2 regions of the Solibacillus sp. FSL K6-1523 genome follow, and region 1 is predicted to be linked to the other one. Evidence: riboswitches for the same ligand, from Rfam matches in the RefSeq annotation. Region 1 holds a riboswitch; the other holds the start of a gene.
What was found. A riboswitch is a leader RNA that binds a small molecule or an ion and turns the genes downstream of it on or off. The one in region 1 is predicted to bind cobalamin.
Positions count from the first base shown of each region.

Region 1 (5,592 bases):
TCCCATTCTTTGTCGTTTAAAAATTGTTGTGGAATAACGAATTGATCAATATTTCTTGCAGCCATCGCATGAGACATCACTTGATAACGGAAGAAAATCGAACGGAATAATGCGTTTATGAGTAAACTTAATGATTGAAAGCTTTTTTTATAAGACCTGTAGCCTAAACGAGCGTGCTGCGCTGTATAAAGCTGCGAAATCATCTCTATAAACAAAAAAATAAAACGATACATAAGCTCAATTATTTCTATAATAATAATTGGCACTTTTAATCTCGTAAGTACCGAACTAATTTCATACATCGGTGTTGTTAAAATTAAAAAATATAAGCAACTGGTCGCACTAATAGAGGTGCAAAATAACGTAATTGCACGTAGTCCATCGTTTGGTAAAATAAATAGTTGCATCGTCAAAAATGAATGGTGCCATAAAGCCTGTGTGGGAACAGACTGTGTAAATGTAACAGAAAACACAATAGCAACTATTCCAGCCAAAATAAAACCTATGGGCGCAATGAGTAATGTGATATACGTTTTCCAAGGGATGTTTGCATAAAAGATGATGACAGCACTTATGAATACCAGTGTCCACACCGAAAAACTATTATTTCGCAATAGCGTGGTTAATAATAACGTAAGGAAACTTAACACCATTTTTTGGCTAGCTGCTACTTTTTGTATCGCATTATGGCTCGCAATAAAATCAATGTTTAGCATGATCTTTCGTATGCTTTCCACGCATAAAGCCGATGAAATAGCCTATAATTAGCGCGCCAATAACACCTTGTAAAACGAATAATAAGCTTTCGATTTCACCACTTGGAGGTTCCCAAATTGCACTAAACCAAGGCTCATAATGTGTTACGATTTCTGTAATTGCTTCTTCAGCCTCACCATCAGCACCGCCAAATTCTGCATCCTGTAAAAATAAGAGTGGTAAAATGGCTAAAATGATAACGCCAATTAGTAAAAGTAGGTTTTTCTTAAACATGTTAGCTCTCCTTTGCCTTTAAAATACGTAGTTGAACTAATTCTTTCATATTATATTTTTGTAAGAAGTTCATAATCATCACAGTTAATAACCCTTCACTTATAGCTAATGGGATTTGCGTTAATGCAAAGATGCTTGCGAATTTTTGGAATGAACCTAAAATACCTCCAACTTCAGAAGGAAATGCTAACGCTAATTGGACAGATGTCATAACATATGTACCAAAATCACCAAGCATCGCAGCTAAAAATACAGCGATACTAAAAGATAATCCCCATTGAGTTGCCAATTTAAAAACACCCACGGCAATAAATGGGCCAACGATCGCCATGGAGAAAATGTTCGCTCCCAATGTTGTAAGACCACCATGTGCAAGTAAAATCGATTGAAATAATAAAACGATTGATCCAAGTACACTCATAACAAAAGGGCCAAATAAAATTGACCCCAACCCAACCCCAGTTGGGTGAGAGCAGCTACCTGTTACTGATGGAATTTTTAATGCGGATAAAACAAATGTAAATGCCCCCGACAAAGCTAATAATAGTTTGCTTTCCGGATTCTCTTTGACGATTACGCGAATGACTTTGAACCCCTTCATAAGAAACGGTAGACATAGTGCAAACCAGAAGATAGCCCAACCTATCGGTAAAAATCCTTCCATAATGTGCATGGCGTGTGCTTGCTTTGGTATAAATAATAAAATGATACCGAAGTAAGCAAGTTTTGGTAATAATTGTTTCATGTTTTTACTCCTTTTTCATATTTGATGAAAAAGTGCATAAAAAAAATACACTTTTTAAGAGTAAAAGTGCATCACAAAACAAGCGCCTATTGCTTGTTTCACGCACCTATCCTCGTAGGTCTGAATCAATAAATTTTTGGTAGGTATCCTGACTTCTCTTCAACGTATTCCATGCCTTCCCACATAAAAAAATGCAGTGACGTAATATGTAATACTCCAAGTTACAGTTGCGGGACAGTACCAGAATCTCACTGGTTTCCCTATTAAGCTTAAAAAGCACCAAAAATCATTCAATTTTCATCATGTGGAAAATAGTATCACGGCGACTAATATTTGTCATTATTATTTTTTGATTATTCTTTAAATAAGGGGGCTAAAAAAGATAATTTTTAATTTTTTTGTTGAATATGAGAATTATGTTCTTCCATAAACGCTTTTCTCTTCCAAATAGTGATAATTTTTAATTAATCACCATTGTAAAAATGGAAATTAAATGATAAAGTTACGTTAATTTCATAATGAATGTAGTAAAGTGCTCTTATTTATTAAGAGGTAAAAGGGAAATTAGTAAAAATCTAATGCAGCCCCCGCTACTGTAATAGCTGATGAAATTACAATAAATCACTGTCAATCTGATGGGAAGATGTAAGAGTAAAATGACGCTTGAGCCAGGAAACCTGCTTTGTTACAGCAACATGACTTTTCGGTGGGAGAAGGGCGGCGACAAATATAGTTTTTGTATTTTAGTATACATTTTTTAGGATGTCTAAGCCTATTTCTAGCTCTTGCTGGAAGTAGGCTTTTTTGTTTTTTAAGGTATTTCGTGTATTAGCACTTAATATAAAACATTTTGAGGGAGAGTTATTTAGTGGGGAAATATGTAAAAACTATAGTTTACGGTTTTTTATTAACCTTTTTACTTGTAGGTTGCTCTAGTGAAGAACCTGCTGAGGTGAATGCAATTGAAGATGTGCAAGAAAAATCAAATGAGATTACTTTCACAGATACAGCAGGAAAAGAAATTACATTATCTTTACCAGTAACAAAGGCAGTTGTCATTAACCGTAATACAGCAGAAGCTATTACATTACTGGGTGCACAAGACGCGATTATCGCAACAGGTGACAATACAATTAAAAATAACGGCTATTTAGGGTTAAATGATTTACCCGATGTAGGGAAAACAGACGAACTAAATATGGAATCAATTTTATCTTTAAAACCTGAAGTTGTCTTTACATTTACAAACCGTCCAGATAATACGCTTGAGGAAAAATTAGAGCCCGTAGGAATTAAGGTGGTTCGTTTAAATAACTATTTAGCAGATCAAATGGATGAGGAACTACGTATATTAGCGAAAATTTTCGGTAAAGAAGAACGCGCTGAAGAGTATATTACGTGGAAGCAAAGTATTGAACAAATATTAGCAGAACGCACAAAAGATATTCCAACTGACCAAAAGAAATCCGTATTAGCATTATCTGCTGGTGCACTCAATACTAATGAAAAATATAATATTTATCCAACGTCAACAATTGACAGGCAAGCTGGACCAGGTGAAGGTTTTGCCACGATTTTAGCAGGGGGTATTGATCCTACGCCAGGTATTTTATGGGAGTCTACAAAGTCATCTACAACTGTAAATGTTGATGAAGAATTTGTCTTAACTGCAAATCCCGACGTCGTTACGTTACATGGTAATTTCTTTGGAGGCTATGATGCGGAGGATGCAACAAGCTATACAGAGGTATTAGACAATGTTGTTACGAATACAGCGGTTAGCCAAATGACAGCCGGAAAGAATAAAGATGTTTATATGTTCTATACGAACTTCTTCGGTTCTGATAAAGGATATATTGGTCGCTTACAATTAGGGAAATATTTATATTCAGACAAATTTGAAGACATTATTGTAGAAGATTACATTCAAGAGTATTTTGAAAATTGGTTAGGAGTTGCAGCAAATGGGATTTGGTTCCATGGTGCAAAATAGTTGGTTAAGACTAGGTGAAGTGAATGTCTAAACAAGGTAACTTGTCTTCTCCAAAATCTTGGTTTGTGCTATTTTTATTAATTATTTTATTGGCGCTTGCCGTATGCTATGCCTCGTTATCAGGCAGTGCAAATATCCCGATTAAGCAGTTAATAGGTCTTGAACCCATGACGGATGAAATCAATCGATACATAATCAAAGAAATTCGAATGCCTCGAATTCTACTAGCAATTATAACAGGCATGTCTTTAGCAGTTGCAGGGGTTGTTATGCAAGTGTTATTGAAGAATCCGTTAGCGAGTCCATTTACATTAGGGGTTTCAAGTGGTGCCTCTTTTGGGGCTGCGTTAGCCATTGTTTTAGGAACGAGTATTTTTGGAATGGATTTAGTTGCCTCTGGTAAATGGCTCATTGCATTTAATGCCTTTTTCTTTGGATGTATTTCTGTTTTTATCGTTTATGGAATTGCCACAATAAAAAATGGCTCAACGACCGTTTTATTATTAGCAGGTGTGGCGATTGGCAATTTATTCTCTGCAGGCGTTTCAGCAATGAAATACTTTTCAGATAACGAAGCATTAAAAAATTTAGTTATCTGGCTTATGGGCGGTTTTTGGGGAGCAAGCTGGGAAGTCGTTTATATACTTGTCCCCTTACTAACAATCGGCTTATTGATTTTACTTCGTTTAAGTTGGAGTTTTAATTCTCTTAATGCAGGTGATGAAGTAGCAAAGACGTTAGGTGTTAATGTAAAGGTACTAAAAATCTGCAGTTTATTACTCGTTACATTACTCGCTTCCAGCTCTATTGCTTTTGTCGGTATTATTGGATTTATTGGTTTAGTTGCGCCGCATATAGGTCGCATGCTTGTTGGTGTAGACTATCGTTTTTTAATTCCTATTTCTAGTCTACTAGGTGCTTTGATCTTACTAGTAAGTGATACTGTGGCAAGAACTATACTAGCTCCGATTGAAATCCCAGTCGGTATTATAACATCTTGTATTGGTGCGCCATTTTTCATTTATATTTTATTACAAAAGAAAAAGGATTATTGGGGGTAAAATCGGTGTTACACGTACAAGATCTATCATTCTCTGCAGGGAAAAAGCAAATTTTACATGCCTTGAACTTAACATTATCACATGGAAAATTTGTGTCAATTATTGGACCGAATGGTGCCGGAAAATCAACTTTTCTCAAATGTTTAGCAGCTGTAACTAAGCCTACATCAGGCACAATTTCAATTGACGGTGTTCTTTTAAATCACTTAAAGGGTGAGGAACGTGCAAAAAAAATTGCATACGTCCCACAACATTTTTTACAGAGTTTTCCGATGACGGTTCAAGAATACGTCATGCTTGGGCGAAAGCCGTATATTAAATGGAATGTCACAGATTTAGATCAACAAGTGGTAAATGAGATGTTACAGTATTTAAAGTTAGAAAGTTTACAACAAAATTATGTCGATGAATTGAGCGGTGGAGAACGCCAAAGGGCATCGATTGCACGTGCATTAGTACAACAGCCAATTATTTTAATGCTTGATGAACCTATATCTGCCTTAGATATTAAACATCAAATACAAGTATTAAATTCTATCAAACAATTAGCAAATGAAGATCGTTTAGTCATTGTCGTACTGCATGATCTGGAACTGGCATCTAGGTATTCAGATTATGTTGTATTAATGAATCAAGGTGAAATTTATAATGTAGGCTGTCCATCTGAAGTCATTACTGAACAAAGTTTACGTGATGTTTATGATGTGCATGCAAAAGTTCATCCAACCGATTTTGGATTATCTATTACGGTGATAGAGGCCGTTTAAAACTATGAAGGTCTTGTACTGCAAATTTTGTGGTAC
Region 1 covers NZ_JBBOSU010000001.1:1,270,359-1,275,950, reverse strand. Annotated here, with positions in the region: gene cbiQ (cobalt ECF transporter T component CbiQ) at 1-716, opposite strand, end outside; gene MHI10_RS05820 (energy-coupling factor ABC transporter substrate-binding protein) at 703-990, opposite strand; gene MHI10_RS05815 (energy-coupling factor ABC transporter permease) at 992-1,735, opposite strand; cobalamin riboswitch at 1,857-2,034, opposite strand; cobalamin riboswitch at 2,249-2,434, shown strand; gene MHI10_RS05810 (ABC transporter substrate-binding protein) at 2,604-3,728, shown strand; gene MHI10_RS05805 (FecCD family ABC transporter permease) at 3,752-4,789, shown strand; gene MHI10_RS05800 (ABC transporter ATP-binding protein) at 4,795-5,556, shown strand.

Region 2 (5,592 bases), 1.1 Mb from region 1:
AAAGAAAAGGCGAAAGAAGTTTTGCAGGTGAGCATGTATCAGCAAACGGTCGGGTTAATTTCAAATGCAACGGAAACATTGTTGCTTGAAATTGATCATACTGTCCATTTTGACGAAACGATAAAACGTATACAGCAGTTGCTTGAAACTTTTCAAATTGCAAACTTAAATCCTAATATAGCGCTTGTGTTTTATATTAAAGCAGCAGGTGGATATATGATGAGAAATCAAACAGAGCAGGCGCTTCAAATGATTGAATACTATATCAAAGTTTGTAGCACATTAAAATTTCCATTGGAGTTACAAGGAGATCGTTATTTTTACAAGCTCGGGGACTGGATTGATCAGCAGGAGCGAATTGATAAACAAGCGCCACGGGATAATTTGTCGATTAAAAAAGATCTTGTAACAAGTATTGCAAATAATCCAATATTTAATGCACTACAAGACAATACGCAATTTAAAATAATGATGACGAATTTACAACATCATTTACAACTAGAGGAGGAATTATAGTGGAAGAATTAGCGAATATAAATTGGGCGCTTATTGCCCCTTTAATTATTTTGCAATTTATTTTGGCACTTGTTGTGATTGTTGATATTGCACGTAACGGCGCAACGAATGGACCGAAATGGTTATGGGTAGTCGTTGCATTATTTGTTTCAACAATTGGACCGATTTTGTACTTTATTTTCGGACGTAAAAGCCAATGACATGTATTCAAGTAGCGCAATTAACCAAACAATATGGTGAACAAAAAGTTGTCGATCACGTGTCGTTTACATTGGAAGAACATACAGCAACCGCTCTCATTGGTCCAAATGGTGCGGGGAAAACGACCACATTATCAATGCTAACAGGCTTGTTACAACCAACAAGTGGTCAAATTCTAATGCCAGGTGTTAAAGATATTCGAAGTGCAATCGGCTTTTTGCCGCAGTATCCGCAATTTTTTTCTTGGCTAACGGCATTTGAATTTTTGGAAATGACCGCAAATTTAAGTGGTGTGGAAAAAAGAAAAGTAAAAAAAGAAGCACAAAAAATATTAGAATTCGTCGGTCTTGGAGCGGCGATGCACAAAAAAGTAGCAACGTTTTCAGGTGGGATGAAGCAACGTTTAGGTATCGCACAAGCTATTATTCATCAACCGAAATTATTATTGCTAGATGAGCCGGTATCAGCGCTTGACCCTGTTGGGCGTAGAGAAATTATGAACTTACTGAAAGAAATTCAACAGCAAACGACGATTTTATATTCGACGCATATTTTAAATGACGCGGAGGAAATGACCGATCAAGTGCTCTTTTTACGAAAAGGTCAACTTGTCGAGCAAGGATCCCTTCATCAAGTGTGTACAAAATTTGATGAGCCGCGCTATAAAATCCAGTTTGCATCAAATGAAGAAGCAAGACAGTTTGCGAGTCAATCAGAGCTTGTAGCAAAAGCAGAACAAAATATTGCTTATGTTGAAATCCGAGAAGAAAAACCATCGATGCAACAGTTACTTTATCGTTTAGCGAAATCCCCGTATCACGTTGTAAAAGTGGAGCGGGAAACAGCGAGCTTGGAAGAAATCTTCATGAAGGTGGCGGGAACTAATGGGTCAATTTAACACGTTGTTAGTAAAAGAATGGCGGGAAAGCTGGCGTAGTTTTAAATTTATATGGATTCCGATTGTCTTTGTTCTACTCGGTGTAAGTGATCCAATCCTCAATTATTTCATGGAGGATATTTTGAATGCAGTTGGTAATATGCCTGAAGGATTTGCGATGATGATGCCAGAACTTCATGCGATGGATTTACTGGCGGCTTCAACGGGACAGTTTCAATCTATTGGATTAATCGTACTAATTGCTTCCTATATAGGTACGTTTAGCAAGGAACGCCAAAGCGGCACAGCCACATTATTGTATGTGCGTCCGATTTCCTTTACCGCAATGTTTTTGAGCAAATGGATTGTGGCGAGCAGCGTAGCAATTATTAGTGCAACAGCTGGCTATGCGGGAAGTGTGTATTATACGGTACTTTTATATGGCAAAGTAGATCCTACTCGCTTTATGGCGATGCTTGGAACGTATTGTATATGGCTCCTATTTGTCATGGCGGTTACAGTGGCAATGAGTGCAGCATTCAAAACACCGGTTGCTACGACGATTGCAATTTTTTTGATCTTGATTGGTTCAGTTGTAGACTCCATCATTGGTGGTTTTTGGACGGTTACTCCGTATAAATTGTCGACATATGGATTGCGACTTATTGATGAATCTGTCACGATGTCAATATTTTGGAGTACATTTACAATGACGGTTTCATTAATGTTTGTCTTTGTTATTATAGGAATTTACTTTAGTAAGAAGCGAGCAAGTACGGTGAAGGTTTAGCTTTTTATAAAGATGAAATTGCTAAGATAATTATTAAATAGTTGTAATATTTCATTTATATGGTATTGTAAAGTCATAATTTAATAAACTATTAAATGAGTGCTTATATTTTGAGAATAATAGGGAAATTAGTGAAAATCTAATGCAGCCCCCGCTACTGTAATAACGGATGAAATCACGAATATCACTGTCTGATGAGGATGGGAAGATGTGAGAGTAAAGTGAAGTTTAAGCCAGGAAACCTGCTTGTTTAATTCGATTACTTACTTTTCGGTGGGAGAAGTGTAGATGAGAACTCAAATATAGCAGGTCGTAGTAGATTCTATTTTTTGAAAATACGATTTTTTATATAAATTTTCAGATACCCAAACTTCTTTTGTAAAAGAAGTTTGGGTATCTTTTTTTATTGGAGGGGAACGTTTTGGGTAAAGGGAAGATTTTTGTAGTTGGGTTTGGTCCTGGAGATCGAGAACATATTACAAAAAGAGCCGTAGATGCATTACAGCAAAGTAATCATATTATGGGTTATAAAACGTATGTAGATTTAATTCGCCATTTAGTAACAGCACAAACAATTGTCAGTACAGGTATGACCGAAGAAGTATCACGAGCGCAAGATGCTGTTAAACAGGCAGAGGCAGGAAATATCGTTGCAGTCATTTCGAGTGGTGATGCGGGCGTATACGGCATGGCTGGTTTAGTGTATGAGGTTTTAATTGAAAAAGGTTGGACTGAGGCAACAGGTATTGAAGTAGAAGTTGTGCCAGGAATTTCAGCGATTAATTCATGTGCGAGCTTACTTGGTGCACCGGTAATGCATGACTCTTGTACGATCAGTTTGAGTGACCACTTAACGCCTTGGACAGTCATTGAAAAGCGTATTGAAGCTGCAGCAATGGCGGATTTTGTCATCGCATTCTACAATCCAAAATCAGGACGGAGAACACGTCAAATTGTAGAAGCACAGCGTATTTTGCTGAAGTATCGTTCACCTGATACACCAGTAGGATTAGTGAAGAGTGCTTATCGAGAAAGCCAAAATATCGTATTAACAAATTTAGCGGAAATGTTAGACCATGATATTGGTATGTTAACGACTGTTGTAGTTGGGAACTCCTCCACATTCTTTTACGATAATAAAATTATTACACCACGTGGCTATCAAAGAAAGTATACGCTCGGTGATGAAAAACAAGTTTGGAAACCGCATCAACGCTTGAAAAAAGAAGCAGAACCATGGGCGCTTGATCAAGAAACAGGAGAAGCAAAATCGGGCTATGAAAAGATTGAGGCAATTAAAGCAGGGCCAAACCTTAAAATAGAGCCTTTGAAAGAAGTGAGTGTAACTACTGTAGAACCAGCGCCGGTAGTGCCAGCAGAATTTCAACAACTTCCGGAGAAAAAGTCAGCACTTGAGATGGCAAGAATGGCATTAGCTTGTATATCAAACGAACCTGTGAAGACGGACTTTTTAGTACAGCAAGCAATCGAATCGATTTTTGAATTTGCCGTTTCACCAGGTGTTGCAAATAAAATCATTACACCACAGCAAATGAAGGTACTTGCTGAAGTAGTAGGAGAAGAGGGAACTCTTGAATATACACCAGATCATCGTTTCCATGTAAAGATTCCTACTGAAGCACCGGAAAAAGTCGTTGGATTATTACGTGAAACAGGGTTGTACGTGCTGCCTATGGGAGATGTCTTAAACATAAAGGCATGTGATTTTTGCTATGGAGAGAAGGCAGATTCGATTCCATATGCGGAGGAAATTATGGATACGCTTGGCGGTTTGAAGCTACCAAAGGAATTGCATGTTGGTTTTAATGGCTGTGGAATGGCTTGCTATCGCCCAATTTTCGATGATATTGGCATTGTCTATCGTAAAAAGAAATTCGATCTTTTTATTGGCGCCAAGCCAGTTGGTCGAACGGCACACGCTGCACAACCAGTCGCAGAAGGATTAGAGCCAGATGAACTGATTCCATTATTAACGAAGATCGTTGAGGAATATAAAGAACATGCACATCCAAATGAGCGCTTCTTTAAATACTTTAAGCGCGTAAAGAAAGTTGCCCATTTCACGTACCAAGATATGAGCTGCAAAATCAAAGTAGAAGAAGCACCATGTGGCGATTAGGAGGGGTGACATGATTTTATTTTTAGCAGGGACGAGCGATGCACGTGAATTGGCCATTGAGCTACAAAACAAGGGGCATTTATTATTAGCAACCGTCGTGACAGATTCAGCAGCAAATAGCTTGAAGGAAGCGGGCATTGCCTATCAAGTAGGGCGCCTTTCAATCGAACAGATGACGGCGATCATTGATGAAAAGGGTGTGACAACGGTTATTGATGCAAGCCACCCTTATGCAGAGGAAGCTTCAAAAACAGCGATGGCCGCAGCAGAGCAATGCAAGGTGCCTTATATTCGTTACGAACGTCCGCAGCAACAGTATATGCATCCACTAATAACTGAAGTGGAAACATATGAAGAAGCGGCACTTATTGCGCGTGAGCATAAAGGAACTGTGATGTTGACAACAGGTAGCAAAACACTTGCGACATTCACGAAGCACTTGCTCATTGACTCCATCCGTCTAGTTTGTCGCATGTTACCGAACAAAGAAAACATGGAGAAATGCGATTTGTTAGGCTTGAAGCAGCGTGACATTATCGCGATTCAAGGTCCATTTTCAAAAGAGTTAAATACAGCATTGTACCGTCAATATGACACAACACTCGTTATTACAAAAGAAAGTGGAAAAGTCGGTGCTGTTGATGAAAAAGTGGATGCTGCATTGGAATTAAACATTCCTGTAATTTTAATTAAACGACCTAAAATCACTTACATTAATCAATGTTCTACATTTGAAGAGATCATTGAAAAACTAGGAGGAATTTAAAATGGCAAATATGAACTTTAATATGGATTTCGTACCTTTAACGGTAGACCCAGACAAAATTTACGATTACAGCTTTGCAATGATTAAAGAAGAGATGGGCGAGCACAACTTTACAGACGAGCAGTGGTTAGTAGTAAGACGTGTTATTCACGCATCAGCAGACTTTGAATTAGGGCGCAGTATGATTTTTACAGAAGATGCGATTGAGGCAGGTATTCAATCGATTTTAGCTGGTCGTCATGTAGTTGCTGATGTACAGATGATTGAAAGTGGATCTGGGCGCAAACGATTCCAAAAGCATG
Region 2 covers NZ_JBBOSU010000001.1:164,611-170,202, forward strand. Annotated here, with positions in the region: gene MHI10_RS00835 (helix-turn-helix domain-containing protein) at 1-516, shown strand, start outside; gene MHI10_RS00840 (PLD nuclease N-terminal domain-containing protein) at 516-716, shown strand; gene MHI10_RS00845 (ABC transporter ATP-binding protein) at 713-1,615, shown strand; gene MHI10_RS00850 (ABC transporter permease) at 1,602-2,384, shown strand; cobalamin riboswitch at 2,465-2,648, shown strand; gene cobJ (precorrin-3B C(17)-methyltransferase) at 2,806-4,524, shown strand; gene cobK (precorrin-6A reductase) at 4,535-5,290, shown strand; gene MHI10_RS00865 (precorrin-8X methylmutase) at 5,292-5,592, shown strand, end outside.
Region 2: it holds a riboswitch for cobalamin, as region 1 does, so the genes downstream of both, cobJ (precorrin-3B C(17)-methyltransferase) here and MHI10_RS05810 (ABC transporter substrate-binding protein) in region 1, are expected to answer to the same signal.